Mumia flava: one gene and its partner. The protein of the gene in region 1 interacts with the protein of each later gene in a pairwise test. Links are inferred from orthologs where the notes say so. Each region holds a gene or a part of one and is shown on either strand. Other genes may lie near its edges.

Region 1 (9,349 bases):
ACGCTGGATCCGCGCCCGCAGGCACGCTGATCGAGACGATGTCCTGGAGGTTGAACATCTCGAACACGTTCGTCGGCGGGGTCCCGTCGACCGGATCCGTGACCGTGAGGTCGGAGACGAGGGCCGGGGTCGTGTTCGTCGCGGTCAGCGTCACCAGCGTGAGCGGGAAGTCCTGGATGCTCGTCCCACCGCCGGCCGGGGGAAGGCCGATGGAGTCGGCGTCGAACGTCTTGGTGATCGTGGTGTTGACGTTCTCGTCCGTGATCGTGATCAGTGCGTCGTCGGTCGACGGGTCGTAGTCGTCGGGCGTCAGGCTGGCGGTGTTGTCGACCAGGCCGGCCGTCCCGGTGTTGTAGGTGTAGTCGTGCTCCGTGCCGAGGACCGGCTGGGACGGGTCGGAGCGGAGCGTCTGGCGGATCTGGAAGGTGAGGTCGACCGGCCGGCTCGCGGCGTTCGACAGAGCGACACCGCTCCCGACCGGCGGGTCGGTCGCCGGGTTGGTGATCCGGTCGCCGCGGGTCGGGCTCTCCTCGAAGGTCAGGCGGACCCCGATCGTGGAGGCCTGCTGGTCGGCGTCGAGGGTGTAGCCGGGGAAGGTCCCGTCGCAGCCGGCGCCGTCGGCGCCGCAGACGTCCGTGGTGATGTCGACCCAGCCCGACCCGTCGTACAGCTCGACGGCCGTGACGGCGTCGAAGGTCATGAGCGGATCGCTGCTCGCGTCGATCGGCTGGATCTCGACCAGGTCGAAGGCGTCGAAGACGCTGGTGGAGACGTCGGCCAGCTCACCGGCGCTCGCGGGGTCGGCGACCACCGCCTGCTCGATCGGGAAACCTCCGGTGCCCCACAGGACGCGGGCGGCCCGCTGGTCGTCGGTCAGCGCGGGCACCGTAACGGCGTCGCTCGGGTTGCCGGAGTCGGGATCGAGCCACGTCTTGTCGAGCAGGTCCGTGCCGGGGCCTCCGTCGACGGGGTACACGTCGATGGTGTCGTCATCGTCGTCGTAGACCGGGGTGTCCTGCGAGGCGTCGTTGTCGACCTTCGACTGCGCGTCGTTGTCGTACGTGAGGGTGCCCGTCGTGTCGTCGGGGAGAGCGCTGCCCGACCCGTCACGCATCGTGTCGCGCTGGCTGACGGTGAAGTACGGGGTGACCTCGAAGCCGGGCGGCAGGGTCCCGTCGGGGTCGGTCGGTTCCCAGGTCAGTCGGATCCCGGCGATGTCCTCGCGCTCGTCGGCCGTCGGTGTCCAGGTGTACGGCGAGGCGTCGGCGCCGATGTCCGACTCCACCGTCACCCACTCCTGCTCGGAGTCGCTCCAGTACTCCACGGTGAGCGTGGTGTTCGTGGGGATCTCGACCGGTCCGAGCGACGCCAGGTCCATCCGGTTCCAGAAGTCGGTCAGCGTCGGCGGTGCGTCGCTGTCCGGCGGCTGCGGGGACGGGTCGGTGATCTGGAGGTAGTCCGACCCGATCGTCGAGCTGTCGGAGACCCCGGCGTTGAGTGAGATCACCGTCGACGCGCCGGGAACCCCGGGCATCTCGGTCCGGATGATGTCCTTGGTGATGTCGGTCTCGACCTGGAGCGGGAGGACGTTGATCGTCGCCGAGTCGGTGTCGTCGGCCGGCGTGCCGTTCGCGTCGGTGACGGTGGTGCTCGTCGTGTTGGTCGAGGTGTCCGGCCCCGAGCCGTCCGGCAGGGTCTCGACGGTGACGTCGTACGCGATGTTCGCGGTCGCGTTCGCCTGGATCGGTCCGGCGAAGGTGATGGTGAAGCCGGTGACGGTCTTGCCGGCGTCCGGGTCCGGCAGCGTGTTCGGGACGTCGGTCGTCTCGGTCGACGTGGTCCCGTCGTCGTAGGTGTAGACGATCGTCGCCTCGGTGGCGTTCGCGGGCCACTGGATCGAGTCCGGGTCGAACCCCTCGAACGTCACGTTCTGGTCCACGAAGCTCGCGGTGCCGGCTGCCGGGTCCTGGATCACCATCTCCGTGACGGGGATCGACCCGACGGCCGACGTGATCGTCGCGGTGGTCGTCCCACCGGAGGGCACGTTCGTCGGCGTGTAGGTCTTCGTGGTCTCGACCGTCGGGGCCGTCCGGTTGATCACGACGGTCGCGGCGTCCGTGACCGGCACGGACGTGGCGTCGTCCTGGGTCACCAGCGCGGACGTGACGTTGTCGACCGTTGTCGCACCTTCAGGGAGGTCCGCGACGTTCGGACGCGTCTCCGTCGCCAGCACGATCGTGCTCTCGGTGTCCGGTGGGATCGTCGCGCCGTCGTCGCCGATCCACGTGATCCGGAGGCCGTGCACCGCAGTCAGGTCGGGAATGCCCGACAGAAGGGCGTTGGGATCGGTCGGGATGGCCGACGGTGTGCCCTCGTTCCAGGTGCCGTCCTCGCTCTGCCAGTCGACCTGCACCTGGACCGCGCCGTCGGGCGGGGTGAACGAGACGACCCCGGTCACCGCGAGGTACTCGAACGGGTCGTCGGCGCCGTCCGCGGGATCCTGGACGACCAGGGAGTCGACCGACGCGTTCGAGGTGTTCGCGGAGTCGATCGTGATCTCGACCGGCACGCCGGGGACGCCGGGCACCGTGGTGGGATCGATCGTCTTGTCGACCGTCGCGGCGAGCGTCGTCTCGATGTTCAGGGTGACGTCGGCCGAGTCGGAGGCAGGGTCGCCGTTGGACTGCGTGACGTCGGCGGTGTTCGTGACGGTGCCGTCGTAGTCGCCCGAGGCGTCCTCGGGGACCTCCACGTTGACGATGATCGAGATGTCGCTGCCGGCGGTGAGACCGATGACCCCGCCGCCGAGGGTTTCGGTGAAGTCGATCGTGAAGTTGTCGCCGTCCTCCGTGATCTCGGCGTCGCTGGTGCCGCTCACGGTGACCGCCGGGTCACCGGACAGGACGAGCGGCGGAGGGAGGGTGTCGGTGAGCTGCGCATCGTCACAGCCCGGTCCGTCGAGGTTCGAGCACGACACCTCGATCTCGTACTGGAACGTGTCCCCCGGCTCGTACCCGCCGGCCGGCGGCGTGCCGACCACGGACTTGTCCACCGACACGACTCCCGTGCCCTGGGCGAGCGCCGGCGCGAACACCGCGCCGGTCAACGCGAGCGGCAGAGCGATGAGCAGCGCGGCGACGAACGACAGGGCAGCACGAGCTCGGTGGGACACGTAGCCTCCGGGGTCGAAGCGGACGAATCGGCAGGATCCTGCCCCTCAGACTGGCGGTCTCGGAACCTTTCCACAACCTCAACCGTTGACGTCACCACCTGTCCGCTTCTCGCCGGACACCGGGCCCCGTGGTGCACACCGGTGTCCTCCGTTTTTCGCCGAACGCGCTACCGTGGCGCTCGGCTGCCCCGTTCGGGCGCCCGGACGGGCCGTCCCGTCCGACCCACACGCCAGGAGCACACGTCCGTGACCTCTCTCGTCATCGTCGAGTCGCCGAAGAAGATCGCGCAGATCGCCGGCTACCTCGGCAAGGGCTACGTCGTCGAGGCCAGCTTCGGCCACGTCCGCGACCTGCCCAACGGCGCGGCGGAGGTCCCCGCGAAGTACAAGGGGCAGCCCTGGGCGCGGCTGGGTGTGGACGTCGACGGCGACTTCGACCCGGTCTACGTCGTGCCGGCGGACAAGAAGGCCCAGATCACCAAGCTCAAGAAGCTCCTCAAGGAGTCCGACGAGCTCATCCTCGCGACCGATGAGGACCGGGAGGGCGAGGCGATCGCCTGGCACCTCGTCGACGAGCTGAAGCCGAAGGTCCCGGTCCGCCGGATGACCTTCAACGAGATCACCCCGCAGGCCATCGAGGCCGCGATCGCCAACACCCGCGAGATCAACACCGACCTCGTCGACGCCCAGGAGACCCGTCGCATCCTCGACCGTCTGTACGGCTACGAGGTCAGCCCGGTCCTGTGGAAGAAGGTGATGTCGGGTCTCTCGGCAGGGCGCGTGCAGTCGGTCGCGACCCGGCTGGTCGTCGAGCGCGAGCGCGAGCGGATCGCGTTCCGCTCCGCCACGTACGCCGACCTGGACGCCCGGCTCGACGCGGGCGAGGGCAAGGACCCGCAGGTGTTCCCCGCCCGGCTCGTCAACGTCGACGGCGCCCGGGTCGCGCAGGGCCGCGACTTCGACTCCGAGGGGCAGCTCACGGGCAAGCCGCCGGTGATCCACCTCGACGAGGCCCGCGCCGTCGCGCTGGCCGACGGGCTGCGCGACGCGACGTTCACGATCCGCTCGGTCGAGTCGAAGCCCTACACCCGCCGCCCCTACGCCCCGTTCCGGACCGTGACGCTGCAGCAGGAGGCGGGCCGCAAGCTCGGCTGGGGTGCGCAGCGCACGATGCAGGTCGCGCAGCGGCTGTACGAGGGCGGGCACATCACCTACATGCGGACCGACTCGACGACGCTGTCGCAGACCGCGCTGGACGCCGCGCGGGCACAGGTCCGCGAGCTGTACGGGCCGGACTACCTGCCCGAGGCGCCGCGGACGTACGCCTCGAAGGTGAAGAACGCGCAGGAGGCGCACGAGGCGATCCGTCCGGCGGGCGAGACGTTCCGTACGCCCGGCGACACCGGGCTGAGCGGCGACGAGTTCCGGCTGTACGAGCTGGTCTGGATGCGCACGATGGCGTCGCAGATGAAGGACGCCCGCGGCAACACCGTGACCGTGCGGATCGGCGCGACCGCCGGCTCCGGTGAGGAGTGCGAGCTCACGTCGTCCGGACGCACGATCACGTTCTACGGGTTCCTGAAGGCCTACGTGGAGGGCGCGGACGACCCCGAGGCGGAGTCCGACGACAAGCAGACCCGGCTCCCCGACGTCGCGGAGGGGGAGACGGTGACGGCCGCGTCGATCGAGGCGGCCGTCCACGCCACGAAGCCGCCCGCGCGCTACACGGAGCAGACGCTGATCGGCGAGCTCGAGAAGCGCGAGATCGGGCGCCCGTCGACGTACGCCTCCATCATCCAGACGATCCTCAACCGCGGCTACGTCTACAAGAAGGGCAACGCCCTCGTCCCTGCCTGGGTCGCCTTCTCGGCCACGCGGCTGCTCGAGCGTCACTTCGGGCGCCTGGTCGACTACGGCTTCACCGCGATGATGGAGGACGTGCTCGACGAGGTCGCTGCGGGCCGTGAGCGCCGACCTGAGGTGCTGCACAGCTTCTACTACGGCGACAAGACCGAGGACACCGGGCTGAAGAAGCTCGTCGACGGCCTCGGTGACATCGATGCCCGCGAGCTGTCGACGTTCGACCTCGGCGACGGGGTCGCGATCCGGGTGGGGCGGTACGGCCCGTACCTCGAGGGCCCGGACGCCGACGGCGTGGTGCAGCGCGCGAACATCCCCGACGACCTGCCGCCGGACGAGCTGACGATGGACAAGGCCCGCGAGCTGCTCGCGAACCCCGCCGGGCAGGACCGCGAGCTCGGGGTCGACCCGTCGACCGGGCGGACGATCGTCGCGAAGAACGGTCGCTTCGGCCCGTACGTCACCGAGGTGCTGCCCGAGGCGGAGACGCCGGCGAAGAAGGGCGCGAAGAAGGAGAAGCCGAAGACCGGCTCCCTGCTCAAGTCGATGGACCTCGACACCGTCACGATCGACGATGCCCTCAAGCTGTTGTCGTTGCCGCGCGTGGTCGGGGTGGACCCGGAGTCCGGCGACGAGATCACCGCGCAGAACGGCCGGTACGGCCCGTACCTCAAGAAGGGCACGGACTCGCGCTCGCTGGAGACCGAGGAGCAGCTCTTCGACATCACCCTCGAGCAGGCGCTGGCGATCTACGCCCAGCCGAAGCAGCGCGGTCGTCGCCAGGCTGCCGCTCCGCTCAAGGAGCTCGGCAACGATCCGGCCAGCGGGAGCCCGGTCGTGGTCAAGGACGGGCGGTTCGGGCCGTACGTCACCGACGGTGAGTACAACGCGACCCTGCGCAAGGGCGACGAGGTCGAGACCGTGACGCTGGAGCGCGCCGCTGAGCTGCTCGCCGAGAAGCGCGCCAAGGGCCCGGCGAAGAAGTCCACGCGCAAGAAGTCGACGGCGAAGAAGACGCCCGCGAAGAAGACGACGAAGAAGTCGACCGCCAAGAAGACCGCCAAGAAGTCCTGAGCCCGCCCCGACCGTCGAGCCTGTCGTGATCGCGACTCGTGCGTAGGATGCACCCGATGGCGAACGTCGACGTGATCGTGGTGGGGGCCGGCGTGAGCGGGCTCGTCGCGGCCGACCGTGTGCGGGCCGCCGGCCGCAGCGTGGTGGTGCTCGAGGCGCGGGACCGCGTGGGTGGGCGGACGTGGACCGAGACCGTCGACGGCGTCGACGACGTGCGGGTCGACTCGGGCGGTGCGTGGGTCGCGCCGGACCAGCGGCTGGTGGCCGCCGAGCTCCAGCGCTTCGGGCTGACGACGACGGCGCAGGCCGGCGTCGGCGACGCTCTCATGCGGCTGCACGGTCGGACGCGGCGCTACCGCGGTGCCGCGGCGACGCTGGACGCCGTCGCGACCGCCGACGTCGCCCAGGCGATGCTGCGTTTCACCGCGGCCGCGAGCAAGGTGTCGCTGGAGGAGCCCTGGCACGGGGACGCGGCCCGTCGCTACGACGCGATGACGTTCGAGACCTGGATCCGGCGGACCTGCCTGACGTCGAAGGGGCGGGACTTCTTCCGCGGCGCGTGCGGGGCGGTGCTCGCGACCTCGCCGTCGAACGTCTCGCTGCTCCACGTGCTGTTCGGCGCACGCTCCGCCGGGGGTCTGGAGCACATGCTGACGACCGAGGGCGGGGCGCAGGACGCCCGGGTCGTCGGCGGGATGCAGCAGCTCGCGCAGCGCCTCGCCGAGCCGATGGGGCGCTGGGTCCGGCTTGAGGAGCCGGTGTCCGCGATCCTGTCCGACGACGACCACGTGACGGTCGACAGCGACTCCGGTGCGACCACGGCGCACCGCGTGATCGTGACGGTCCCTCCGGCGCTGGCCGCGAGCATCGACTACCGCCCCGGTCTGCCGGCGGGGCGCACGATGCTCACACAGCGGATGCCGCACGGCAGCGTGATCAAGATCCACGCCGTCTACCGTCGCCCGTTCTGGAGGGAGCAGGGGCTGTCCGGGGAAGCGATGACGGACCGCGGTCCCGTGTCCGTCACCTTCGACACCTCCGAGCCGGTGGGCGACGGGTACGGCGTGCTGACCGCGTTCGCCGAGGCCGACGACGCGATCGCCCTGGCGGCGTTGTCCCCGCAGCGTCAGCGCGCGGAGGTGCTCGACGCGCTCGCGGACCTGTTCGGTCAGCCGGCCTACGACGTGGTCGCCCTCCAGCTGCGGAACTGGACCGACGAGGAGTGGACGCGCGGGTGCTACGCCGCGCACCTGCCACCCGGGGCGTGGACGCAGGTCGGCACCGCGCTGCGTGCGCCGGTCGGGCGGATCCACTGGGCGGGCACGGAGACCGCGCGTCGCTGGTGCGGGTACGTCGACGGAGCGATCGAGTCCGGTGAGCGCGCCGCGGCGGAGGTGCTCGCCGCCCTGCCGTGATCGCGAGATGCTGAGCGCGTGACGACACCGCTGATCAGCGTCCTGAGACCACGCGATCCCGCTGAGGGGCACCGCTCCGCCACCCCGCTGGAGCTCTTCACCGACCTGTGCTTCGTGGTGGCGGTCGCCCAGGCCGCGACCGCGCTCCACCACGCGGGGTCCGAGGGCCACCTGATCGAGGGCGTCGGGCACTTCGGGCTGGTCTTCTTCGCGATCTGGTGGACGTGGTTGAACTTCGCGTGGTTCGCCTCGGCCTACGACGACGACGGCGCCGCCTACCGCGTCCTCACGCTGCTGCAGATCTTCGGCTCGCTCGTGCTCGCCGCGGGCATCCCCCGCATGTTCGAGGGAGAGTTCGTCCTCGGCGTCGCAGGCTACGTGATCATGCGCCTCGGGCTGGTCGCGCAGTGGATGCGCGCCGCGGCCGGCGACCCGGAGCGCGCCACCACGTGCCGGCACTACGCCGCGGGGATCAGCGCGGTGCAGGTGCTGTGGATCGCGTACCTCTTCGTCCCGCACTCGCTCGACGTGCCGCTGTTCCTCGTGCTCGTCGCCTGCGAGCTCGCGGTGCCGGTGTGGGCGGAGCGCTCGGGGCAGACGCCGTGGCACCCGCACCACATCGCCGAGCGGTACGGGCTCTTCTACATCATCGTGCTCGGCGAGACGATCCTGTCGACGACCGTCGCGATCCAGCAGGCGCTCGACGAGCGCGAGGTCGACGCCGCGCTGGTCGGTGTCGTCGCGGGCGGGGTGCTGATCGTGTTCAGTGCCTGGTGGCTGTACTTCGCGCGGGACTCCGCCGCCTTCCTCAGCCGCGTCCGGTACCTCGGGACCGGCGTCGAGTACCTGTGGGGGTTCGGGCACTACTTCATCTTCGCCGCCGCGGCGGCGCTCGGGGCGGGTCTCGCGGTCCGCGTCGACCACTGGACCCACCACGCGCACGCCTCCGAGGTGCAGACCGCCGCGGCGCTGACGATCCCGCTCGCGGTCCTGCTGGCGGCGCTGTGGGCCGTGACCGTGCGCCCGCACGCACCGTCGGGCGCGGAGGCGGCACGGTACGCGGTCGCGATCGTCGTCGTGCTCGCGTCGACGTACGCAGCGGTGCCGTAGCTGATCAGCGGCATCGTGTGCGTCGCGCTGCTCGTGGCAGAGGTGCGGTGGCCCGGTGAGGAGTCTCCTCGCGACACCGCCGGTGCCGCCGACGCCGACTGACAGGGGCGATCGCTAGGCTGAGCCGGTGGCGTATCACCCCGGGAGCTCCGACGACAACGACGTCAACGGCATCCGCCTGGTGCTCGGCATCAGGGTGTTCCGCCGGTTCTGGGCGGCGCTCGGCGTGGCCTCGCTGGCGGACTGGATCGGCCTGCTCGCGCTGACGGCCTACGCCAACGACATCGCCACCGGCGGCTACGCCGGGAAGAACTTCGCGATCGCGGGCGTCCTGTTCGCCCGGCTCGCCCCCGCGCTCGTCATCGGACCGTTCGGCGGCTACGTCGCCGACCGGCTGGACCGCCGGCTCGTGCTCACCACCGGGCTGCTGCTGCGCGCCGTGATCTTCGCGAGCATCCCGCTGGTCGGGACGCTGTGGTGGCTGCTCGCGGCGACCGTCCTGATCGAGGCCGTCAACGCCGTGTGGATGCCGACGAAGGACGCGACCGTCCCCACGCTCGTGCCGCGGGCCCACCTCGACGACGCCAACCGCCTCAACCTCGCCACGACGTACGGGTCGGCGCTGCCCGCTGCGGCGCTGTTCATCGTGGCGACGACCGCGACCCGCTTCATCGACGGCCTCACACCGGTCGAGCTGCCCGCGGTCGACCCGACCCTC
Region 2 (9,106 bases), 250 kb from region 1 along the record:
ACGCGGGCCTGACCGGCCCGCCGCAGAACCCGCTCGGCGGGACGCAGATCGGCGACACCGGCATCTGGGTCGGCGACTACACCGTGCAGCCGGAGAACGGCGGCCTGTCGGTCTTCGTGCACGAGTACGGCCACGACCTGGGGCTGCCGGACGCGTACGACACCTCCGGCCGCGGCGACAACTCCAACGAGTACTGGACCCTGATGGCGCAGAGCCGGCTGAACGACGCCGGTGAGCCGCTCGGCACCCGACCGGGTGACCTCGGCGCCTGGGAGAAGCTCCAGCTCGGGTGGCTCGACTACGAGGTCGTCGCCGCCGGGCAGAAGCGCACGCTCGACCTCGGGCCCCAGGAGTACAACTCCAAGGACGCGCAGGGCGCCGTCGTCGTGCTGCCGAAGAAGACCGTGTCGTTCGACAAGGGTGCCCCGGCATCGGGGGAGAAGCAGTTCTTCTCCGGCTCCGCGGACGACCTGAACAACACGATGTCGACGTCGCTGGACCTCTCCGGCGCGTCGTCGGCGAGCTTCACGGCTCAGGCACGCTGGGAGATCGAGGCTGGCTACGACTACGCGTACTTCCAGGTCTCGACCGACGGCGGATCGTCGTGGACCTCGCTCCCGGGCACGATCGACGGTGAGGACTACGGCACCGACACCTCGGGCTCGCCGGCGATCGACGGCGAGCACCCCGACTGGGGCGACCTCGTCGTGCCGCTGGACGCGTACGCCGGTCAGCAGGTCGACTTCCGGGTGCAGTACCGCACCGACGGCGGGGTCTCCGAGGCCGGCCTGTTCCTCGACGACATCGAGGTGACCGCCGACGGCGCCACCGTGCTGTCCGACGGCGCCGAGGACGGCGGGGCCGCGTGGACGTTGGACGGGTTCTCGATCGTCGGTGCGACGGTCACGCAGGACTTCGACAACTTCTACGTGATGGGGCACCGGTCGTACGTCGACTACGACCGCTACCTCGAGACCGGCCCGTACAACTTCGGGTGGGCCAGCACGAAGCCGGACTGGGTCGAGCACTACCGCTACGGCCACGGCCTGCTGATCTCCTACTGGGACACGTCGGTGGCGGACAACAACACCAACGTGCACCCCGGCACCGGTCGCAACCTGCCGATCGACGCGCACCCGCGCCCGATCATCAACATGGCGACCGGCGCTCCGTGGCGAGCCCGCGTCCAGGTGTACGACGCCCCGTTCTCCAAGCAGCGCGCGGACTCGATGACGCTGCACACGAACGGCAAGCCGAGCTACATCCGGGCGCAGGACCCGCAGCCGGTCTTCAACGACACGAGGAAGTACTGGTACTCCGAGCTGCCGAACCACGGGGTCAAGCTCCCCGCGGTCGGCGTCAAGGTGAAGGTGCTGAAGGAGAAGGGCACCAGCATGCGCATCCGGATCAAGTGATCGCTGGGGCGTGAACGGCGAGGCCCCCGGGACACGGCGTCCCGGGGGCCTCGTGCGTACGAGCGCTCCGTCGTACGAGCGGCTCAGCGGTCGGCGTCGCGCAGCGTCACCCACGACACCACGGCGGCCCCGAGCGCGACGACGATGGCCAGAGCCGAGGTGAGCTGCACGGCGTGGTCGAAGGCGAGCTGCGCCGAGGTCCGCACCGCGTCGGCCAGCCCCTCGGGAAGACCGCTCGCGAGGTCGACGGCGCCACCGAGCGTCTCGTGCGCGGCGGTGCGCTGCTCCGGCGTCCCGACGAGCGCGGGCACCGTGACACCACCTCGGTACGCCGCGGTGAGCACGCCTCCCAGGACCGCGGTGCCGAGCACCGCGCCGATCTCGTAGGCGGTCTCCGACAGCGCGGACGCCGCTCCGGCACGCTCGGCGGGCACGCTCGTGACCACGACGTCGTTCGTCAGCGTCTCGGCGAACCCGATCCCGATCCCCAGGACGGCGAAGGCGATGCCGATCGAGAGCGCGGTCGGCACGTCGCCGACGAACGCGGCGATCGCGTAGCCCGCGGCCGACAGGCCGAAGCTCACCGCCACCACGCTGCGCGTGCTGAAGAACCGGACCAGGCGCACTGCTCCGAAACCGGCCAGGATCGTCGCTGCCAGGCCCGGCAGCAGCACCACGGAGGCCTCCATCGGCGACAGTCCCACCACCAGCTGGAGGAACTGCGACGAGAAGAGCAGGAACCCGGTCAGCCCCATCAGGCTCAGCAGGTTCGCTGTCAGCGCGCCGGAGAACACGCGGTTGCCGAACAGGCTCACGTCGACGAGCGGGATCGGGCGGCGACGCTGGCGCCGCACGAAGGCGATGCCCGAGGCGACCGCGATCCCGAACGACCACGCGGCCGTCCCGGTGATGCCGTGCTCGGCGATCACCTTGATCCCGTAGACCAGCGGGAGCATCGCCGCCATCGACAGCACGATGCTGAGCGGGTCCAGCGGGCCGGGTGCTGGGTTGCGGGACTCCGGGAGGAGCCACAGTGCGAGCGGCACGAGGACCGCGACCACCGGGACGTTGATCCAGAACACCGCGCCCCAGGTGAAGTGCTCGAGCAACCACCCGCCGACGATCGGCCCCATCGCGGCCCCGCCGGAGAACGCCGCGGCCCAGGTCGCGATCGCGAGCCGGCGCTGCTGGCGGTCGACGAAGATGTTGCGCAGCAGCGAGAGCGTGGACGGCATCAGCGTCGCGCCGAACACGCCGAGCATCGCGCGCGCCGCGATCAGCATCTCGACGCTCGGGGCGTACGCCGCGGCGAGCGACGTGAGACCGAAGCCGACCGATCCGATGATCAGGAGCCGGCGCCGGCCGATCCGGTCGCCCAGCGACCCCATCGCCACCAGGAGGCCGGCGAGCATCAGCGCGTAGATGTCGACGACCCACAGCAGCTGCGTCCCGCTGGGGTGCAGCGCACCGCTGATGGCCGGCAGCGCGAAGCTGAGGACGGTGTTGTCCATGCTCACCAGGAGCACGGGGAGCATCAGGACGAAGAGCGCGGCCCACTGGCGAGCACCGGCTCGGGTCGGGCGCTCGTACGTGGTGGGCGTGATCGCGTCGGTGCTCATGGGCTTCCCCCTTCGGGTCGAGTCGCGGACGGTGGGCGTGACAGCACGCTCAGGTTAACCGTCCAGCCGGTACAGTTATTCCCGTCCAGACGGTACAGAGTCTCGATCGTGGCCACAACGGGATTTCCACCACACCGGCCGGACGGTGCGGGGTCGCTAGAGTGCTGCCATGCCCGCCCGCTCCGACGGCGCCACCACCCGCGACCGCATCCTGGACGCGTTCGAGACCCTGCTGGTCGACGGCGGGAGTCGCGTCGCCACGCTCGACGCCGTCGCCGCCCAGGCCGAGGTCTCCAAGGGCGGACTGCTCTACCACTTCCCGAGCAAGGACGCGATGGTCGAGGCCATGCTCGCGCGGCTGCAGGAGCGCGGCCGCACCGACGTCGAGAAGATGCGCTCCGCACCCGAAGGGCCGGTCGCGTTCTACCTCAACACCTCGGTCGACACCGGCTCGGACTTCGACCGCGGCCTGATCGCCGCCGCCCGGGTCGCGCAGGAGTCGGACGCGCGTGCACGCGAGACGCTGGCCGAGCTGCGCAACGGGTGGTTCGAGGTGCTGGCCGAGCACTACGGCGACAACGCGCTCGCCCGCACCGTCCAGCTGATCGGCGACGGGCTCTACTTCGACGACACCACCGGCCTGGCCCACGAGCGCTCGCTGGAGCACGTCCGCGACGTCCTCTCACGGATCGAAGCGATCTGAGGCAGCGACCGAGACTTCACGGCCACACCGGTGGTCGAGGCGCGAGCGACCGAGACTCCACGGCCACACCGGTGGTCGAGGCGCGAGCGCAGCGAGACTTCACGGCCACACCGGTGGTCGAGGCGCGAGCGCAGCGAGCGATCGAGACCCTAAGGCGCCCAGACCTCGTCGCCGACCTCGAGCGCGGCTGTTCCGGCGGTCAGCGCTGCCACCTGCGCGTCGAGCGCGTCGACACGACCGGGCGCGACCGCGACCTCGAACGACGCGTCGGCACCGTAGGTGACCCCGCGTACCGCGACGCCGCCCGAGCGCAGCTCGTGCTCGAGGCGGCCCGCATCGGCGTGACCGACCCTGACCCGCACCAGGACCTGCCGCTCCCGACGCAGCACGCCGGCGTCGTCGAGCGCGCGTGACGTCGCCTCGCCGTACGCCCGGACGAGACCGCCGGCGCCGAGCAGCGTCCCGCCGAACCACCGCGTCACGACCGCCACGACGTCCCGTACGCCCCGCTTGTCCAGCACGTCGAGCATAGGGGCGCCCGCGGTCCCGCCGGGCTCACCGTCGTCGTTGGAGCGCCGCAGAGCCCCCTCCGGCCCCAGCACGAACGCCGTGCAGTGGTGGCGCGCGTCCGGGTGCTGCGCTCGCGCGGCGGCGATCACCGCGCGCGCCTCGTCCTCGGTCTCGACCCGACGCACCCGTCCGACGAAGCGGGAGCCGCGGTCCTCGACGACGGACTCGCCCACGGATCCGGGCACCAGGTAGGCGTCGATCATCCCGCGGTGGGCTCCTCGGTCGTCTCGGGCGTGAAGCCAGCGATTGCGACCTGTCCGCCGAGCCGGCGGGCAGAGGTCACCGATGGCTGAGTACGGGAGGCTTTTCGTGGGTACCGACCCGTGAAGGAAGAACTTGTGGTCGCCCTGTAGCGCGTTCTTCACCTTCCTGACACTGTAGGGCTACGCGACCCAGGTTGAGTACGTCGCGATCCCGTCCCCCACCGAAGGAGCATGATGTCCCACCGACTCAGGAGGGCCGCGGCGGCCGCAGCGGTGGCCGGCGGCATGGTGGCAGCCACCGCCGTCGCCGCGCCGGCGATGGCGTCGCACGGACCGAAGAAGCCGCACAAGCAGCCGAAGCCCGACTTCACGCTGACGATCCTGCACAACAACGACGGCGAGTCGGCACTCCTGCCGAGCGAGGTCGACGGGGTCGAGTACGGCGGCATCGCCCGCTTCGTCAACGAGGTCCGCAAGGAGCGCCTGAAGGCCGGGATCTGGTCCTACAACTGGGGCGAGTCGCTGCGCCGCGGCGTCGTGACGCTCAACTCCGGTGACAACTTCCTCGCCGGGCTGACCCGCGAGGCCTCGAACGAGGCCGGGGTCGACTACGACGCTCTGGCCGTCCAGCAGGTCGGGTACGACGCGCTGGGGATCGGGAACCACGAGTTCGACTTCGGCCCGGAGACGTTCGCCTCGTTCGCGGAGGCGGTCCAGTCCGGCAAGGGTCTTCCGATGGTCTCCGCCAACCTCGACTTCTCGACCGAGCCGTCCACGGCCGACCTCGACCAGCTCGTGCCGAGCACGGTCATCAAGGAGCGCGGCGAGAAGATCGGCGTCGTCGGTCTCACCACGAACCTCCTCCGCTCGATCTCCTCGCCCGGCAACATCGGGATCGGTCAGGATCTGACCGGGATCGCGCAGACCGAGGTGGACAAGCTCACCCGCAAGGGCGTCGACAAGATCATCCTCGTCTCGCACCTGCAGGGACTGACGAGCGAGATCGAGCTCGCCGGCACCCTGACCGACGTCGACGTGATCATCGGCGGCGGCGGCGACGAGATCCTCGCCGACGACGGCGACGTCCTCGTCCCGGGTGACGAGGAGGAGATCTTCGGTTCGTACCCGCAGATCGCCACCGATGCCGACGGCACCGACGTCCCCGTCGTCACGACGCCGGGTAACTACCGCTACGTCGGCGCGCTTCAGGTCACGTTCGACAAGTCCGGCGACGTGATCGACATCGACGACGGCGACTCGGGCCTCGAGGTGGTCGACGAGAGCACCCCGCCGAGCCGTCGTGCGGTCCGCACGATCGAGGAGCCCGTCGCGGCGGCGCGCGCGGCCCTGGAAGCCCAGGTCATCGCGAGCAGCGAGGTCGTGCTGGACAACTCGCGTGCCGTCAAGCGCGTCCGCGAGGCGAACCTCGGCAACCTGATCGCCGACGCCCACCTCGCCAGCGCGTCCGAGGCCGCTGCCGACCTCGGGCTGTCCACCCCGCAGGTGTTCTTCATGAACGGCGGCGGCATCCGCGGCGAGGACCTGGACATCCCGGCCGGACCGCTCAGCGTCGCCGACACCTTCTCGATCCAGCCGTTCGGCAACTACCTGAGCGTCGCCGAGGACGTCCCGTTCGCCGAGATCCGCGCGATCGTCGAGAACGGCGTCGACGCCGGCGTCGGCGCTCAGGACGGTGGCTTCATCCAGGTCTCGGACGGCACCGAGGTGCTGATCAACCTGGACGGGACGGTCGAGAGCCTGGTCCTCGCCGACGGCACGGTCGTCGTCGACGGCGGGGTGACGCAGACGGGTACGGCGACGATCGCCCAGCTCAACTTCTCGATCACGGGCGGTGACGGTCAGCCCGACCTGACCGCGGTCCCCGGGGTCACGGTCACCCAGACCCCGGTCGGCGACCAGGTCTCGCTGCGCAGCTACCTGGAGTCGATCGGCACCGTGACCGCGGCCGACTACCCGCGGTCCGGGGAGGGGCGCATCCTCTTCAACAACCCGGGCGGCCCCGGTCAGGATCCCGCACTCGGGTGACGACCGACCGCCGCTGAACAACACGAGAGACGCACGTGACGCCCGAGGAGGAGTCACGTGCGTCTCTCGTTCCGACCACCTTCATCCCACCTCATCAGGAGGATCCGGTGTCCCATCGACCCAGGCGACGAACCCTCGCCCTCACCACCGTGGCCGCCGCGCTCGTCGGCGGCGTGCTGGGGACCAGCTCTCCGGCCGCGGCCGAGCCGGCCGACCATCTCGTCATCAACGAGGTCTACGTCAACGGCGGCAGCGCCGGCGCCGCGTACACCAACAAGTTCGTCGAGCTCTACAACCCGACCGCCGCCTCGATCGAGCTGGACGGGCTCTCGGTGCAGTACCGGTCCGCCTCGAGCTCGAACCCGCCGACCTCGGTGGTCGCCCTGACCGGTGACCTCCCGGCCGGCACCCACTACCTGGTCGGGGGAGGCAGCAACGGCGCCAACGGGTCCGCCCTGCCGACACCGGACGTCGCGTCGAACGGCTTCAACGTCGCGAACGGCGGCGGCACCGTCGTCCTGGCCGACACCACGTCTGCGCTCGACCCGCTGGCGACCGGCTCGGTGGTCGACGACGACCGGGTCATCGACCTGGTCGGCTGGGGCAGCTCCCAGACGTACGAGGGGTCGGCAGCTCCGGCGCCGAGCGCCACGTCCGACGTCCGCAGCCTGAACCGCACCGGCTACGCCGACACCGACGTGAACGCCGCCGACTTCACCCTCTCGGCGACCGGCGACATCACGCCCGTCGCCTGCGGCGAGGCGTGCGCCGGGGTCGTCGAGCCGCCTGAGACCGTCACGATCGCCCAGATCCAGGGCACCGGCTCCGCGAGTCCGCTGGCCGGCGACACGGTGATCACGAGCGGCGTCGTCATCGCCACGTACCCGACCGGCGGGCTCAACGGGTTCTACCTCCAGACGGCCGGCTCCGGCGGCGCCGACGACGCGACGGAGGGGGCGAGCGACGGCATCTTCGTCTTCGGCGGCGGCGCTGCCGCCGCCGTGGCGCCCGGCGACCACGTGACGGTGACCGGAGAGGTCTCGGAGTACTTCGGGCTGACCCAGCTGACACCGGGGTCGGCCAGCGACGTGGTGGTGGAGACGGAGCCGGCCGAGGCGGTGAAGCCCACCGTGATCGACGGTCCCGTCGACGCTGCGGGCCGCGAGGCCCTCGAGGGCATGCTGATCGATCCCGAGGGCTCGTTCACGGTCACGAACAACTACGCCACGAACACCTTCGGTGAGATCGGGCTCGCGACGGGCGACGAGCCGCTGTACGTCCCCACCGAGGTCGCCGCCCCGGGTTCGGACGCCCAGGCCGTCGCGGCACAGAACGCCTCCCGCCTCTTCACGCTCGACGACGCGTCGTCGGCGAACTGGACGGCGGGCGGCTCGGACACGCCGCACCCGTGGCTGACCGGGGTCGACACGATCCGCGTCGGCGCCGGTGCTGCGTTCAGCGACAACGTGGTGCTCGACTACCGCTTCTCGCTCTGGCGCTTCCAGCCGCTGACCCCGGTCACCGCGGACGGCGCGAAGCCGGTGGCCTTCAGCGGCGCGGCGCGGCCCGCGTCGCCGCCGGAGGTCGGCGGCGACATCACGTTGGGCACGTTCAACGTCCTCAACTACTTCACCACCACCGGTGAGGAGTACGAGGCGGCGACCGGGCTCGACTGCGAGTTCTATCCCGACCGGGAGGGCAACCCGACCACCGTCGACGAGTGCGACGGCGACGCGGGTCCGCGCGGAGCGTGGGACGACGCCAACCTGGCCCGTCAGGAGGCCAAGATCGTCGCCGCGATCAACGAGCTCGATGCCGACGTCGTGTCGCTGGAGGAGATCGAGAACTCGGTCAAGTTCGGCCACGACCGCGACGACGCCCTGGCGACCCTGGTCGACGCGCTGAACGCCGACGCCGGCGCCGGCACCTGGGCGTACGTCCCGTCGCCCGACGCGTCCGGTCTCCCGCCGCTGGCGAACCAGGACGTGATCCGCACGGCGTTCATCTACCAGCCCGCCTCGGTCGAGCCGGTCGGCGGCTCCACGGTCCTGGTCGGGTCGCCCGCCTACACCAACGCGCGCGAGCCGCTCGCCCAGGCGTTCCGCCCGGTCTCCGGGACCTCCTCGGACGAGTTCGTCGCCATCGTGAACCACTTCAAGTCGAAGGGTTCCGGGGTCGACGACGGCACGGGCCAGGGTCTCGCGAACCCGGACCGGGTCGCGCAGGCCGAGGCGCTCGTGACGTTCGCCGACGAGGTCGCCGCCGACGCAGGCACCGACAAGGTGTTCCTCACCGGCGACTTCAACGCCTACTCGCAGGAGGACCCGATCCAGGTCCTCCTCGATGCGGGCTACTCGGATCTCCAGGAGGACGCGGGAGCGGAGGAGACCTACCAGTTCGGTGGCGAGATCGGGTCGCTCGACCACGTGCTCGCCTCGCCCGCCGCAGCAGGCGACGTCACGGGGATCGGCGTGTGGTCGATCAACGCGATGGAGCCGATCGCCTACGAGTACAGCCGGTACAACTACAACGTGACCGACTTCTACTCGC

What was found.
Region 2: the proteins of topA (region 1) and CLV56_RS08975 interact in binary tests that used the Escherichia coli proteins (3 or more experiments, as listed by UniProt). The link is inferred for Mumia flava from one-to-one orthologs.

What each region holds. Positions count from the first base shown.
Region 1 is NZ_PGEZ01000001.1:1,641,100-1,650,448, reverse strand. What follows is about bases 3,078-6,306. They hold topA (type I DNA topoisomerase), read left to right. Parts: upstream 3,078-3,418; coding sequence 3,419-6,106; downstream 6,107-6,306. Other genes in these bases: CLV56_RS07820 (flavin monoamine oxidase family protein), read left to right, coding at 6,163-6,306; CLV56_RS07830 (DUF5979 domain-containing protein), read right to left, coding at 3,078-3,172. In the rest of the region: more of CLV56_RS07830, read right to left, coding at 1-3,077; more of CLV56_RS07820, read left to right, coding at 6,307-7,521; CLV56_RS07815 (low temperature requirement protein A), read left to right, coding at 7,540-8,631; tmk (dTMP kinase), read left to right, coding at 8,759-9,349. UniProt on the Escherichia coli protein: Releases the supercoiling and torsional tension of DNA, which is introduced during the DNA replication and transcription, by transiently cleaving and rejoining one strand of the DNA duplex.
Region 2 is NZ_PGEZ01000001.1:1,894,870-1,903,975, forward strand. The notes cover bases 2,699-5,684. They hold CLV56_RS08975 (IMPACT family protein), read right to left. Parts: upstream 4,511-5,684; coding sequence 3,887-4,510; downstream 2,699-3,886. Other genes in these bases: CLV56_RS08965 (MFS transporter), read right to left, coding at 2,699-3,034; CLV56_RS08970 (TetR/AcrR family transcriptional regulator), read left to right, coding at 3,204-3,737; CLV56_RS08980 (bifunctional metallophosphatase/5'-nucleotidase), read left to right, coding at 4,745-5,684. Outside these bases: CLV56_RS08960 (immune inhibitor A domain-containing protein), read left to right, coding at 1-1,415; more of CLV56_RS08965, read right to left, coding at 1,499-2,698; more of CLV56_RS08980, read left to right, coding at 5,685-6,556; CLV56_RS08985 (ExeM/NucH family extracellular endonuclease), read left to right, coding at 6,664-9,106.